Regions from separate parts of the Peribacillus sp. S4 genome, predicted to be linked through region 1. Evidence: predicted binding sites of a transcription regulator. Region 1 holds the regulator's gene; the other holds the start of a gene.
The links. Region 1 encodes NrdR, which represses ribonucleotide reductase genes. Its sites were predicted from a motif close to AACACNATATATNGTGTT; they were not measured.

Region 1 (8,086 bases):
GTAAAGCTTGGGTCGATCATATTTAATGATCAAGAAAAGAGATTGCTGTTGAATGGCATCGTGCATCCTGCCGTCAGGAATTGGATGCGGCTGAAAACGGAAGCGGCACTATCATCAGGAGAAGAAACGGTGTTCATGGATATTCCACTCCTATTCGAAAGCAAGCTGACATTCATGGTGGATAAGACGCTTTTGATCTATGTGGATGAGCAAGTACAATTGAAGCGATTAATGAATAGGAATGGTCTTTCGGAGGCGGAGGCACTTGCCAGGATCAATTCGCAAATGCCCTTGGCCGATAAAAAGGCCTTAGCGGATGCTGTCATCGATAATAATGGTGACATTAATGAAACGAAGCGGCAAGTGAAGGCCATACTTAGCGAATGGTATGTCATATAATCATGATAAAAAGAAGAAACCGCCCGGTTTCTTCTTTTTATGTTGAAAAAATAAAACAATCCGCATTTTTATTAGCACAATTCCTCTGAATTATGTTATACTAATTACATGTGAAAGGTAATAAGTATAACACTAATATTTCTGGAGGGTCCGAACAATGAATTCAAGAATAGCGATTAACGGATTTGGGAGAATTGGAAGAATGGTTTTCCGAAAAGCCATATTAGACGAGAGTTTGGACATTGTTGCCATAAATGCAAGCTATCCAGCTGAAACTTTAGCACACTTACTAAAATATGATACGATACATGGTAAATTCGACGGTATCATTATAGCTGAAGATGATTCACTAGTAGTGAATGGCCGCCAAGTAAAACTAATAAATAACCGCGATCCAAAGCTATTGCCTTGGAAAGAGATGAACATAGATATTGTAATTGAAGCCACTGGCAAATTCAATGATCGTTCTAAAGCGGCTCTTCATTTAGACGCAGGAGCAAAAAGAGTAATATTATCAGCCCCGGGTAAAAATGAAGACGTTACCATTGTAATGGGAGTGAATCAGGAGGTGCTGGAAATTGACAAGCATTTCGTCATATCCAATGCATCTTGTACAACGAACTGCCTTGGACCTGTTGCAAAAGTGCTTGATGAAAAATTCGGCATAAACAACGGTTTAATGACAACGATACATTCTTATACAAATGATCAAAATAATATCGATAACCCGCACAAAGACTTGAGACGTGCCCGTGCCGCTGCGGAAAGCATGATTCCTACGACTACAGGAGCAGCAAAAGCCATCTCACTAGTGTTGCCGCAATTAAAAGGCAAGCTTCATGGAATGGCGATACGCGTACCGACACCAAACGTATCTTTAGTCGATCTTGTTGTGGATTTAAACCGTGATGTCACGATTGAAGAAGTGAACCAAGCCTTCATCGATGCTTCAGAAAATGAACTCAAAGGAATCATGGAATTCACGATGGAACCTTTAGTTTCCAGTGATTTCAAAACGAATCCACACTCTGCAATCATCGATGGATTGACAACGATGATGATCGGTGACAGGAAAGTGAAGGTCCTTGCTTGGTATGATAATGAGTGGGGTTACTCCAACCGTGTAGTGGACCTTGTAAAATTGGTTGGCTCCGAGTTGAAAAAAATGTCCGAAGTCGAATTATCAGTAAAATAAAATGTAAAAACCCGAGCCTGCTAAAATTTTTTAGCAGGCTATTTTTCATGCAGTGATCCATCAAATCCCGGCTGGTATGGCACTGAATAAACAAAAGACGGAATTTACTCCACATTGGAACCTACGCTATATCCCCATTACATATAAAGTTTATCTTTCCAAAAATTCAATTTGGAGTTGCAAAAAAAATTCAAACCATATATACTATGAATCGTGAACTTCTTCAAAACGGTTTGCATGATGGCTACTTAAAGGGTTAGGACCTCTTTGGACTAACTTTCCCCCGTGGTAGTTATCAGAACTTATTTTTAAATCATGGTAAGGGGGAAGCTTAATATGGAAACAGCTTACACTATGGAAACAATGGGTAGACATGTCATTTCTGAACTTTGGGGTTGTGACTTTGAAAAACTGAACAATATCGATTTAATTGAAAAGATTTTTGTTGACGCTGCTTTGAAATCAGGTGCAGAGGTACGAGAAGTTGCCTTTCACAAATTTGCTCCACAAGGAGTCAGCGGGGTTGTCATCATTTCTGAATCACACTTAACGATTCACAGTTTTCCAGAACACGGCTATGCGAGCATTGATGTCTATACATGCGGTAACTTGGATCCGAATATTGCGGCAGATTATATTGCAGAAGCTTTGAATGCGCAAACACGTGAAAACATAGAATTACCACGTGGATTAGGTCCTGTACAAATGAAAAAAGCCAATATAAGTGCCCTATAAAAAAATGTATACACAGAGATGCCATGGGTGCATCTCTTTTTTAATGCAATGAATCGGCAGTCTGATTCACTTTATTGGAGAGGATTGCCTTGTAGCACAATGCCCTTGGCAACGGTGCTTCAACGGCAGAACAAAAAGTGCCTGCTGCCGGAAGTTACACTTTTTACTTGTACTGTCCGTTCCTTTTAATATAAGATTAAGATAGAGAAGTAATTCCTTGGGGAACATTTAGATAGGGGAGTCCTACATAAAATACGGAGCTGATAATGATGAAATGCCCATCATGTCAATATAACGGAACAAGAGTGCTCGATTCCAGGCCAGTCGATGAAAGTAAATCGATTCGACGACGCCGTGAATGTGAGGCATGTGGTTTTCGATTCACGACATTTGAAAAGGTGGAGGAAACACCGCTTATTGTAGTGAAAAAGGGCGGGACACGTGAAGAGTTCAGTCGTGATAAAATCCTGCGTGGCTTAATCAGGGCTTGCGAAAAACGTCCGGTTCCCTTGAAAGAACTAGAGCAAATTACCAGTTATGTAGAAAAAGAACTACGCAACCAGGGCATATCGGAAGTGAAAAGCGACAGTGTCGGCGAAATGGTAATGGACAAGCTGGCAGAAGTCGATGAGGTTGCCTATGTAAGGTTCGCATCCGTCTATCGACAATTTAAAGATATCAATGTCTTTATTGATGAACTGAAAGATTTAATAAATAAAGAAAGAAAGTAGAGCTGAAGATTCACTTTGGCTCTTTTTTCACTACATCTTTTGAAAGGTTTGAATGGAGATGTCAATGCATTGGCAAGAATTGCTCCCAGCTGATTCATATTTGGTCTCATCTGCGGGGCTGCTTCATGATTATGATCGGAAAATACTTACCCGACTATATCAACCTCTTATTGGACCTATCTGCATTAGCCTATATATGACGTTATGGAGTGAGTTGGAGGAAAACAGGCTATGGTCGGAAACCTCCTCGCATTATCAATTAATGAATACCATCGGCCTTAAGTTAGGTGATATTTACGAAGCACGCCTTTTACTTGAAGGAATCGGCCTGTTGAATGTATATAAGAAATCGAAAAATGAAACGAAGGAATTCATTTATGAGTTAAACCCGCCGCTTTCACCCCAGCAGTTTTTCACGGATGGAATGCTGAATATTTACTTATACAAAAAAATCGGTAAAGCTCAATTCAACCGGTTAAAGAGGTTCTTTTGTGATGACCATATCTTAACCGATCAATATGAAGGTGTGACTAAATCTTTTGCGGAAGTATTTTCATCAGACCATCTGGACTCTTTATATGTAACGGATGAAGCGAAAAACGAATGGAAACCGGTGCCTGAACAGCAATACATCGATCGGGCGGAAGGCGTTGAGCCATCGGGGTTTGATGACTTATTCGATTTTGACCTTTTATTTGCCGGGATGAAATCCTCGATCGTGCCGAAAAAGGCTTTTACTCCTAAAATAAAAAGTACGATTGCCAAACTCGCTTTTTTATATGGCATTGATCCGCTGGAAATGCAAAAACTAGTAATGGATGCCGTTTCATTGGATGATGAGATTGATGAGGAATTGCTTAGAAAGGCGGCAAGGGACTGGTACCAGATCGAACGGCAGGCCGATATGCCTTCCCTTGTCAATCGGGTGCAGCCAATTCGTGAACGGACACAAAAAGAAGAACCGAAAACAAAGGAACAAGAGTTAATCCGTCATTTGGAGACGATTTCCCCGAGGGAGCGGCTGATGCAATTGTCTGGCGGTGCAGAGCCGTCAAGCGGTGATTTGAAAGTGGTTGAGGGCGTGATGATCAACCAAAAGCTGAATCCGGGTGTCGTCAATGTCTTGATTGAATATGTCATGCTCAAAACGGATATGAAGTTCACGAAGGGTTATGTGGAAAAGCTGGCAGGCCATTGGGCAAGGCTAAAGGTCTCAACAGTCGTCGAGGCGATGGAACTGGCCAAAAATGAACATAGGAAATATCAGGACTGGGCTCAAGGAAGCAGGAATGCTGCGAAGGGCAGCCGGAAAAAGGCGATACGGGAAGAAGTGGTTCCTGAGTGGCTTGAGAAAAAAGAAGAAGCACAGCAGGAGCAGAATGAGGATCAGCCTGAATTGGATGCCCAAAAACGCGAACTTCTGGAGAAATGGAAGCTGTGGAAAGCGGGAGGTGAAATGAACGATGGAAAAGATTAATAGGTCCCTTAATAAATTGGCCAATACAAATCAATTTCAACAGCGTTATGAAAAGCTGAAACAGGAGATTTTTGAAAACGAACAAGTGCGGTTATTCATGAATGCCAACAGCTCGACGGTCACGAAGGAAATGATTGATAAAAACTTGGGGAAGCTTTATGAGTTCACTTCACAGAGCAATAAGTGTGATAAATGTCCGAGCTTGGATGGCTGCATCAATATGATGCAAGGGTATTATCCTAAATTGGTGGTGCAAGGAAAAGCCCTGAACCTGCATTATGAAGTCTGCCCGAGGAAATTGGCAGAGGATGAAAAGCGGAAACGGGAAAAGCTGATCCGCAGCCTGTATGTACCGAAGGATATTTTAAAGGCCAGCATTGAAGATTTTACCCAAACGGATAATGAAAACAAACGCTTGTCTGTCCTAAGTAAAGCGATGTCGTTCATTATGGAATATGAGCCGGGTAAAAGGCAAAAAGGCTTGTATATATATGGGAAATTCGGTGTTGGGAAAACGTACTTATTAGGTGCTATCGCCAATGAACTTGCAAAAAGGCAAATTTCCTCCCTTATAGTCTATGTACCTGACTATTTGAGGGAACTTAAGGGATCGATAGGTGATAATACGGTCAATGAAAAAATTGAAATGGTGAAAACGGCACCTATCCTCATGCTTGATGATATTGGAGCGGAATCCATGACGAGCTGGGGACGCGATGAGGTTTTTGGTCCGATTTTGCAATTTAGGATGCTGGAAAACCTGCCGACATTTTTCACTTCGAATTTTGATATGAATGGCCTGGAGAACCACCTGACCTTTTCACAGCGCGGTGAGAAAGAAGAAGTGAAGGCGGCCCGGGTACTGGAAAGAATTCAATATTTAGCCGAGCCGGTCAAGCTTGATGGCGTGAATCGGAGAAGATGAAGAAAAGTGGTCTCTTAATGGAGGTCACTTTTTTCTTCTTACAAGGCCCATCCTACTTCTAAACACGTCCCCATCCCCATATACATGAAAAAAGAAGCAAGGGGGAAGGGGGGATGTCGTAGTGCAAATTTTGTTTCAAAACGATTCAGAGGCAATGAAATTACTGAATTTCGTTTCTGTCCATCCACTGGGGGCAGAATTTCAAGCATATATTCGATTTATTCCGCAACAAGGCATGCACGTGGATATAACGGAATCTTCAGGTGATGAATGGCTAATTCTGCTTCGTGATGCATTCCATTCTTTTTTATTGGAAGAAAAGACGCTTCCTGTTCTGGAGCAAATTATAGTCGGTAAATTTTTTTATAGGGAACGGGAAGAAATTGAAGCCATCATTGAAATTGCATCATCCATCATCGAGGCGGAAAGAGCCAGGAATCAAGATGGAGCATTCAGTACAGAGAAACGATTGATTGAGGAAGGACTTCAAAGCATCTTGGCTGGAAAGGTATCTTTTTCATTCGATTCTTTTACGACCTTCCGTTTAAAATCGTTTCAGCACACTTTGGAAAAGTATGTCGTCAAGGCGATTGATGAATATAAGCTGGAACAGGACTATCAAAATTTCATTGCTACGCTCCGTGATTGCCTTCAAGGGCAGGAGACGAAATTAAGAAAGCTTCACCTTGTCAACCGGGACGGTTTTCACTTCTATGATCAGAAATTCAGCAAACTCGACCGTCCAAAAATCAATAGTATGATTGACAGGAGGCTTCTTGCCAAAAGCTCACTTTTTCTCGATACGGTGATACTTGCCCCGCTTTTATCGATTGCTCCTGAAAACTTGTGCATCTATACCGATGACAAGGAAGAGGGGCTCATCCAGACCATTTCAAGGATTTTCGAAGAACGGGCGACTATCTTGCCACTTTCATCATTTTCTATGCAGTTGAATGAACTTTCGTGGAAAAAAGAAAATTAACCTTGATTTTCAACGTATAACAAATTATAATTTCCTACATACTATTAAAAAACTAAAAGTTATGATGAGGACAAGGGTATTCTAGTCGCCGATTATCAGAGAGGGAAGCCAACAGGCTGTAAGCTTCCTATTCGCATGGAACACTTACCACCTTTAAACTTCGGCTCGGAAAGCAGGCATTCTGCGAATATGAGCTGACGGGAAGCTGCCGTTACCAAGTTACAAGTGCCATTTTGCCGTGAAAAGCAAGCTGGAACGAGGGTGGAACCGCGGGTTAATGATATTTATTACTAAGCTCGTCCCTGTTTTATACAGGGGCGGGCTTTTTTGTGTTGTAATGGAATCAAAAACCTGTAATTTGTTCGAACAAATAAGAAGGAGTGAAACTGAATGTCAGAACTACTGAAAATATCTTTTCCTGACGGAGCGGTCAAGGAGTTTGCTAAAGGCACAACAACTGAAGACATCGCTGCATCCATCAGTCCTGGTTTAAGGAAAAAATCCATTGCCGGAAAATTCAATGGTGAATTATATGATTTAAAACGTCCGATTGAACAAGATGGTACAATCGAAATCGTCACACAGGACGCAGCGGATGCTCTTGAAGTATTGCGTCACAGTACAGCGCACTTGATGGCACAAGCGATCAAACGTTTGTTCAAAAACGCTAAATTCGGCGTAGGGCCAGTCATTGAAGGCGGCTTTTACTATGATATGGATCTAGAGGAATCATTGACTCCCGAAGACCTTCCATTGATTGAAAAAGAAATGAAGAAAATCGTCAACGAAAACTTGGCAATCTCCCGCATCGAAGTGAGTCGTGATGAAGCGATTTCCCGTTTTAAAGAAATCGGCGACGAGTATAAATTGGAGTTGATCGATGCGATTCCTGCCGATCAGCAGGTAACACTTTATGAGCAAGGGGAATTCTTTGACCTTTGTCGTGGAATTCATGTTCCATCAACTGGGAAAATCAAAGAATTCAAGCTATTGAGCATCGCTGGAGCATACTGGAGAGGCGATAGCAAAAACAAAATGCTTCAACGCATTTACGGTACGGCTTTCTATAAAAAAGAAGATTTGGCCGAACACCTGCGTCTCCTTGAAGAAGCCAAGGAACGTGACCATCGTAAAATCGGCAAAGAATTGAACTTGTTCATGAGCTCACAGAAAGTGGGGCAAGGGCTGCCGATGTGGTTGCCAAAAGGCGCGACAATTCGCCGTACAATCGAAAGATATATCGTGGATAAGGAAGAACGTTTAGGCTATGACCATGTCTACACACCTGTAATGGGAAGCGTGGACCTTTATAAAACATCCGGACACTGGGATCATTACCAGGACGGCATGTTCCCGGTCATGGAGATGGAAAACGAACAGCTTGTCCTGCGTCCGATGAACTGTCCGCATCACATGATGGTCTATAAAAACAGCATCCACAGCTACCGCGAACTGCCAATCCGGATTGCCGAGCTAGGCTTGATGCACCGCTATGAAATGTCAGGTGCCCTTTCAGGCCTTCAGCGTGTACGTGGGATGACATTGAATGATGCGCACATTTTCGTTCGCCCCGACCAAATCAAAGAAGAGTTCAAGCGTGTTGTGAACCTTGTTCTGGAAGTTTATAAAGATTTCGATATCA
Region 2 (8,086 bases), 380 kb from region 1:
TTGCAGGAACACTTAACGGAAATCACCGGGATGGACCAAGTGACATTACAGCCTGCAGCAGGTGCCCACGGTGAATGGACAGGATTGATGATGATTCGCGCTTTTCACGAAGCGAATGGCGATACAGAACGGACGAAAGTGATTGTACCTGATTCGGCCCATGGTACGAATCCTGCCTCTGCCACTGTTGCCGGACTAGAAACGATTACAGTGAAGTCCGATGAAAATGGGTTAGTCGACCTTGAAGATTTAAAACGTGTTGTCGGACCTGATACGGCGGCCTTGATGCTGACGAACCCCAATACATTGGGATTGTTTGAAGAAAATATTTTGGAAATGGCACAACTTGTCCATGACGCAGGTGGGAAGCTTTATTATGATGGAGCGAATCTGAATGCAGTCCTATCAAAAGCACGACCGGGTGACATGGGCTTTGATGTGGTTCATTTAAATCTCCATAAAACATTTACAGGCCCGCATGGAGGCGGCGGCCCGGGTTCTGGTCCTGTAGGTGTGAAGTCCGACTTGATTCCTTACTTGCCTAAACCTCTTATAGTCAAGCAAGGCGAGCAATTCGTCCTTGATTATGATCGTCCGCAATCCATTGGCAGGGTAAAACCTTATTATGGTAATTTCGGAATAAACGTGAGGGCATATACGTACATTCGTTCAATGGGTCCTGATGGCCTTAAAGCCGTCACAGAGAACGCGGTCATCAATGCCAATTATATGATGCGCAAGTTGGAACCTTATTTTGACTTACCATATAATCGTCATTGTAAGCATGAATTCGTATTAAGCGGACGCCGGCAAAAGAAATTGGGGGTAAGGACTCTCGATATAGCTAAAAGATTGCTGGATTTCGGGTATCATCCTCCAACCATTTACTTCCCGTTGAACGTGGAAGAAGGAATGATGATAGAACCGACTGAAACCGAGTCAAAAGAAACGCTGGATGCGTTCATCGATGCGATGATCCAGATTGCCAAGGAAGCGGAAGAAACTCCGGAAATCGTTCAGGAAGCTCCGCATACAACCGTTATAAAGCGGCTTGATGAAACTCTTGCTGCAAGAAAACCCATTTTGCGTTATCAAGCCTAGATTAGTAGCTTACACGAAAAAAATCCCTGCCTTCCGGCGGGGATTTTTCATGTTTATGTAAGATTCCATTAAAGTCCAACTGTTGACTTTCTTTTACTTGAGCTATGGAATTAAAAAGAGCCCATGCCGAGATGGGTCTTATTTCTTTGCTTTGATTTTCCCGGTCCACATCTTGAAACCGCCCTTTAAGTGAAAAAGTTCCCTGTAGCCCTTTTTGTATAGCATGGCTGCAGCTCTGCCGCTGATGATTTCGCTTTGAGCGTACAAATATACAGGCTTGTCCGGCCTAATTTCGACCAAGCGGGTTTTCATTTGAGTCATAGGGATGTTTCTTGCGCCTAAGATATGACCATTTTCGAAATCATTCGGTTCCCGCACATCAATTAGCTGCACTTTTCTGTAGTTGGCGATAAATTCGTCCTGTGTTAGTGTTTTAACGATTTTACGCTGGCGGTACCAATTAAAAAGTGAATACGCAATAACCACTCCGAGGATGATGAGCAGTGTATATAATATTTCCAAACATAAAAACTCCCTTCTACCTTAACGAATACAGACAATCTTTATTATATAATTGCTTTACCCAATAATCAAAAAGAATTTTCATCAAATTCTTCATGACTTGATAGCACTTTCTTTTTTAGAGTGTTAAAGTCTGTTAAACTACTACATGTGAGTTTTTTGTGGGGGATTGAAAAACGTCTATCGAAACGAGGGGTAAGGATGACTAAAGAAAAATGGGGTTTTATAGATTCGGGGTATTGTTCACCGGCTTTTAATATGGCGCTGGACGAAGCCCTGTTAAACTGGCAAAGCAAAGGGGAAATTCCGCCGATCATACGCTTTTACGGCTGGGATCCAGCGACATTGTCGATCGGTTATTTTCAAAAGGCAGAAGCGGAGATTGATCTGGAAGAGGTCAAAAGGCAGGGCCTTGGTTTTGTTCGCAGGCCGACAGGAGGACGAGCGGTACTGCACGAACATGAATTGACTTATAGTGTAATCGTTCCAGAATCCTATCCGGGAATGCCAACAACCGTTACTGAAGCTTATCGTGTCATTTCTGAAGGAATATTGATGGGGTTCAGGAATCTTGGATTGGATGCTTATTTTGCCGTGCCTCGAAGCGAACAGGAAAAAGCGGCTTTAAAATCGCCCAGGTCTTCCGTCTGCTTTGATGCACCTAGCTGGTATGAACTGGTCGTTGAGGGCAGGAAGGTCGCTGGCAGCGCTCAAACCAGGCAAAAAGGCGTCATCCTTCAGCACGGGTCCATTTTGCTTGAGCTTGATGATGATAAGCTCTTTAGCGTATTTAAATTCTCAAATGACAGGGTTAAAGAGAGAATGCAAAAAAACTTAAAAAACAAAGCTGTGGCCATGAATGACATTGCCGGGAGAAAGATAACCATCCCTGAAGCGAAAGAAGCTTTCGAAAAAGGTTTTGCCGAAGGACTTTCGGTCGATTTAGAGCCATATGTCCTCACCGAAAAGCAATTGCTGGAAGTGAAGGCAATTGCAGAAAGCAAATATGAAAGCGATGAATGGAATTTCATGAGATAGAGGAAGCATAATTAGAGTGGATAATAAAAAGTTTTTTCAGATTTGTTTGACCGAATAACACATCCCTTGCAGGGATAAGCCCTAAAAGGGATGGGGAAAAAGCAAGGTCCAAATTAATTGAAATCTGATGAAAAATTATTATAAATCGACATTTTCCTCCCTTTTGCTAACTATATTAATTGATTTAACGTTTGACAAAATTAAAAGTTATTCAAAACAAACACAATATATAGTAGTTGAAATATTTAATGCGACACTATATGTTGATTTTTGAGTTTCGCTATGATAAATTTAGGGTACTTGTTAAGCGAAACGGACATGTAAGGCTACATAAGGATTTTTGCGGCAGCAAGAACGGATCATGAAACATATAAAGGAGAGGGAATTATGTCGGTTGTAATAAAAGAAGCTTTAAAGGTTGATCTAGAAAGGTTGAATAAGGATATTTCTTTATTTCCCCAGGTTCACCCTGTAACTGCTGATATGAAAATGGCGCATAAGGGAGTGTCCCGTCTAGTCATGCTTGACCGCTATTCTTTTAAGGATACTGAAAAAATCACACTCTCGGCAGGCGATTTCGTCGTGTTGACGATTAAGGAAGATCCGAAATTCCCAGCAAGGGGTCTCGGTTACATCGTTGAAATTGATTGGGAAACCAAAAAAGCCAAGGTATTGGTGGATGAAGAATTCCGTGGCGTATTGGATAATCCGGAAGAAGTTGAGACGGGAATTGTAAACCGTCCGTTGGATATAATCGAAAAGCCTCTTGAAATATACTATGAACAAATTGCGAAACGTAATGCAACGGGATTGGCATCAGTGGAAACCACGGAAGAAAAAAGAACGGAATGGTTCAATAAATTCTATGAAGAATTAAAGAACCTTAATTTCGTCCCGGCAGGCCGAGTATTATACGGTGCAGGTTCCAATACGGATGTTACTTATTTCAACTGCTATGTAATGCCATTCGTACCGGATTCACGTGAAGGTATTTCAGAACATAGGAAACAAGTGATGGAAATCATGAGCCGCGGCGGCGGAGTGGGTACGAACGGATCGACACTGCGTCCAAGAAACACTCTGGCAAAAGGGGTGAATGGAAAATCCTCGGGTTCAGTGTCATGGCTTGACGATATTGCAAAACTGACGCATCTTGTTGAACAGGGCGGCAGCAGACGAGGCGCGCAAATGATCATGCTTGCTGATTGGCATCCCGATATTGCAGAGTTCATCATTTCCAAAATGCAAAATCCAAGGATTTTGCGTTACCTAGTGGAAAACACCAAAGATGAAGCCATCAAGAAATATGCCACGGATAAATTGAAATTCACGCCGCACACGGAACAGGAAACGGCTATGTATCAAGGGATCATCAATTATAAGGAGATTCCTGGCCAAGGCGGGTTCAGCGAGAAAATCATTAGGGATGCAGAGGAAAAGATCCGTACAGGCGGAACATACAGTGTCCATAATTCGGATTTCTTGACTGGAGCCAATATCTCCATTTGCCTGACCAAGGAATTTATGGAAGCGGCTGAACAAGATGCGGAATATGAATTGCGTTTTCCTGATGTTGAAAGCTATAATGCCGAAGAAATGGCCATTTACAATAAAGAATGGCATAATGTCGGCGATGTTCGCGAATGGGAGAAAATGGGTCATAAAGTCCGTGTTTACCGTAAAATCCGGGCTAAAGAGCTTTGGAACTTAATAAACATTTGTGCAACATATTCTGCTGAACCAGGTATTTTCTTTATCGATAATGCAAATGAAATGACGAATGCCAAAGCATACGGTCAACAGGTTGTAGCCACGAACCCTTGTGGAGAACAGCCATTGGCTCCATATTCAGTATGTAACCTTGCTGCTGTCAATCTGGCTGAAATGGCTGATAAAGAAAGCAAAACGGTTAATTTCGAGAAACTTAAGCAGACAGTTGAAGTCGGTGTGCGCATGCAGGACAATGTCATTGACGCAACTCCTTATTTCTTGGATGAAAACAAAAAACAGGCACTGGGCGAGCGACGGGTTGGACTAGGTGTAATGGGTCTGCATGACCTGTTGATCTACTGTGAAACGGAATATGGCTCTGAAGAAGGAAATATCCTGGTTGACAAGGTGTTTGAAACGATTGCGACCACAGCTTACAGGGCTTCGGTGGAACTTGCTAAAGAAAAAGGCAGTTTCCCGTTCCTGATCGGGTCAACGGACAAAGAAACCAATGAGCTTAGAACACGTTTCACACAAACCGGATTTATGGAAAAAATGCCGGAAGATATCAGGGAAAGTGTTGCTGCACATGGTATCCGTAACTCTCATTTATTGACAGTGGCTCCTACGGGAAGTACAGGAACGATGGTTGGGGTATCAACAGGTCTTGAACCATATTTCTCCTTCACGTATTTCCGCAGCGGCCGTCTTGGTAAATTCATTGAAGTTAAGGCTGACATTGTACAGGAATACTTGGATCGCCATCCAGAAGCCGATACAGAAGAGCTTCCAAAATGGTTCATTTCCGCTATGGAATTAGCTCCAGAAGCACATGCTGATGTTCAATGCATCATTCAACGCTGGATTGACAGCTCGATCAGCAAGACGGTCAATGCCCCAAAAGGATATACTGTCGAACAAGTTGAAAAGGTATATGAACGTCTATACAAAGGCGGAGCAAAAGGCGGAACGGTATATGTGGATGGCAGCCGTGACAGTCAGGTCCTTACGCTCAAAGCGGAAGAAAACCAAATGGACGAGCAGCTTGAAATGGATGAATTGACAAATGTGGAAGAAAAGAAAAAAGTTGTATTGGTCGATACGATAAATGAGCTGCGTTCGACGAATGTTACAATTGGTTCGGAAGTGGGTAACACTTGCCCCGTATGCCGTAAGGGTGAAGTTCAGGAAATGGGCGGATGCAATACGTGCACGAATTGCGGAGCGCAATTGAAATGCGGGCTATAAGCTGATGCAAAGGAAGTCGTTAAGTATGCTGCAAAGCTATCTTAACGGCTTTTTTTAGAGTCATTAATCCAGGGCAGTGATATATACCAATAGGTGAAGACCGAATAATCGTAAATTCGGTCTTCTTTTCACGTTCAATCAACCATTTTCATTTTGCTGCCCTATTTCCTTTTCGGCTAGATATTGGTTGCCATCTTTCAATACTGAAAATTCATCGACAGAGTCTCCCGGTATATTCCTTGGATTTGGAAATTTATTATCTGTTTGAACGGTGATCGTTTGTTTTCCCATTCCATTTGTCAAGAAGTCTCGTTTATTAGCCATATCGCATCTCCTTCATTTTGAATTTCCAAGTAAAAACAATCATGAGGATAAAAGAATAAAGAAAAACTATCCTTATCAATTAGATTGTGTAGTTCGATTGAAAGTATGAACAAATCGAAAAAAGAATGGAGATCGAAATGAAACCATTTATGCCACAGTTAGTATATATCGAGCCAAGGGCATTGGAATACCCGCTTGGCCGGGAATTGAAGAAGAAATTCGAAGATTTGAACATTGAAATCCGTGAGACCACATCGCATAACCAAATTAGGGATCTTCCTGGAGAAAATGATCTGCAAAAATATCGTGTCGCCAAATCGACACTCGTGATAGGAATCAGAAAAACATTGAAATTCGATTCTTCAAAGCCATCTGCTGAATATGCCATCCCTCTTGCTACAGGGTGCATGGGGCATTGTCACTATTGTTATTTACAGACGACACTCGGATCAAAGCCATATATTCGGACATATGTGAATCTTGACGAGATTTTCGAGGCAGCCGAAAAATATATAAATGAGAGAAAGCCTGAAATTACCCGTTTTGAGGCAGCCTGTACATCGGATATCGTCGGAATTGATCATTTGACACATTCATTAAAAAGGGCCATAGAGTATTTTGGGAAAAGTGAATATGGGGTTCTTAGGTTCGTCACTAAATTCCATCATGTCGATCATCTGTTGGATGCTGAACATAATGGAAAAACGAGATTTCGCTTCAGTATAAATTCACGTTATGTGATAAAAAATTTCGAACCCGGGACTTCGAGCTTCGAAGAAAGGATGGAAGCGGCACGTAAAGTGGCAGGTGCCGGATATCCCCTGGGTTTTATCGTAGCTCCAATATACCGTCATGAAGCATGGAAGGAGGGCTACCATGAATTATTCGAACGGTTGAGTGAGGCCTTAAAAGGGGTGGATATCCCTGACTTGACTTTCGAATTAATCCAGCATCGGTTCACTGGTCCAGCAAAAAAAGTGATTCAAAAAAACTATCCGAAAACAAAATTGGAACTGGACGAAACGAAGCGTAAATATAAATGGGGCCGATATGGAATTGGTAAATATGTTTATCAAAACGAGGAAGCGGCAGAACTGGAAACGACCATTCGTGGGTATATAGCGGAATTTTTCCCGAAAGCGGAAATTCAGTATTTTACCTGAATCAAGGCAATTTTCTTTTTGAAACTGTCATAAATCGCTCTAATCCTGCTTAGAAATGTAAAGACCGGATTAGGGGAGGGCAGCTATGATTATTGACGGCGTTTTTTCCGGAGGCGGGATTAAAGGCTATGGTTTAGTGGGAGCCCTGCAGGAATTAGAAGAAAAGGGATTTGAATTCCATCGAACAGCAGGGACGAGTGCAGGATCCATAATTGCAGCATTCGTAGCGGCTGGGTACACGGGAAAAGAAATGGAAAAGCTTTTTCTTGATATAGATTTAAGCGGCCTGCTGGATAAAAGGCGTGGTCTTTTGCCTATCCCATTTGCCAAATGGCTTCTTTTATACTGGAAACTGGGCCTTTATAAAGGCAACGCCTTGGAAACATGGGTCGCCGGTAAACTTGCCGAAAGGAATGTAGTTACCTTTAAGGATGTTCGGCCGAAATCACTCCGTATCATAACCTCTGACATTTCAAATGGGAAATTGGTCGTACTGCCTGATGATTTGCCTAATTATGGAATAGACCCAAGCGCTTTTCCAGTGGCAAAGGCAGTAAGAATGAGTTGCAGCATTCCGTATTTCTTTGAGCCAGTCAAACTTAATGTCGGAAAAAGCAAGTTCCTTTTTGTTGATGGAGGTGTGTTAAGCAATTTTCCAATGTGGTTATTCAATTCAGATCATGTTAGAAAGGAGAGACCGGTCATTGGCTTGCGGTTAAGCGTCGATGAGATATGGAAACCGCATGAGGTGGATAATGCGGTCGAATTGTTCTCCGCACTATTCAAAACGATGAAAGATGCCCATGATGCTAGGTATATTTCCAAGAAACACGTCCATAATATTGTATTCATCCCGATGAAGGGAATTTCTGCAATGGATTTTAATCTGAATGATGAAAAAAAGGGTGAATTGATCGATAAAGGCAGGCAATGTACGAAAGAATTCCTTAAAAAATGGACTTATTGATAATAAATAAAAA

Region 2: ACJ9PY_RS17380 (vitamin B12-dependent ribonucleotide reductase) is a predicted target of NrdR. The motif match lies at 2,881-2,898, and genes of this name have one in related genera.

What each region holds. Positions count from the first base shown of each region.
Region 1 covers NZ_CP175708.1:4,042,357-4,050,442, reverse strand. Annotated here, with positions in the region: gene coaE (dephospho-CoA kinase) at 1-399, shown strand, start outside; gene ACJ9PY_RS19215 (glyceraldehyde-3-phosphate dehydrogenase) at 557-1,594, shown strand; gene speD (adenosylmethionine decarboxylase) at 1,949-2,329, shown strand; gene nrdR (transcriptional regulator NrdR) at 2,599-3,060, shown strand; gene ACJ9PY_RS19200 (replication initiation and membrane attachment family protein) at 3,125-4,537, shown strand; gene dnaI (primosomal protein DnaI) at 4,524-5,462, shown strand; gene ytxC (sporulation protein YtxC) at 5,584-6,444, shown strand; gene thrS (threonine--tRNA ligase) at 6,835-8,086, shown strand, end outside.
Region 2 covers NZ_CP175708.1:3,663,686-3,671,771, reverse strand. Annotated here, with positions in the region: gene gcvPB (aminomethyl-transferring glycine dehydrogenase subunit GcvPB) at 1-1,101, shown strand, start outside; gene ACJ9PY_RS17390 (rhodanese-like domain-containing protein) at 1,240-1,623, opposite strand; gene ACJ9PY_RS17385 (biotin/lipoate A/B protein ligase family protein) at 1,825-2,661, shown strand; gene ACJ9PY_RS17380 (vitamin B12-dependent ribonucleotide reductase) at 3,049-5,619, shown strand; gene ACJ9PY_RS17375 (hypothetical protein) at 5,758-5,943, opposite strand; gene splB (spore photoproduct lyase) at 6,081-7,106, shown strand; gene ACJ9PY_RS17365 (patatin-like phospholipase family protein) at 7,192-8,073, shown strand.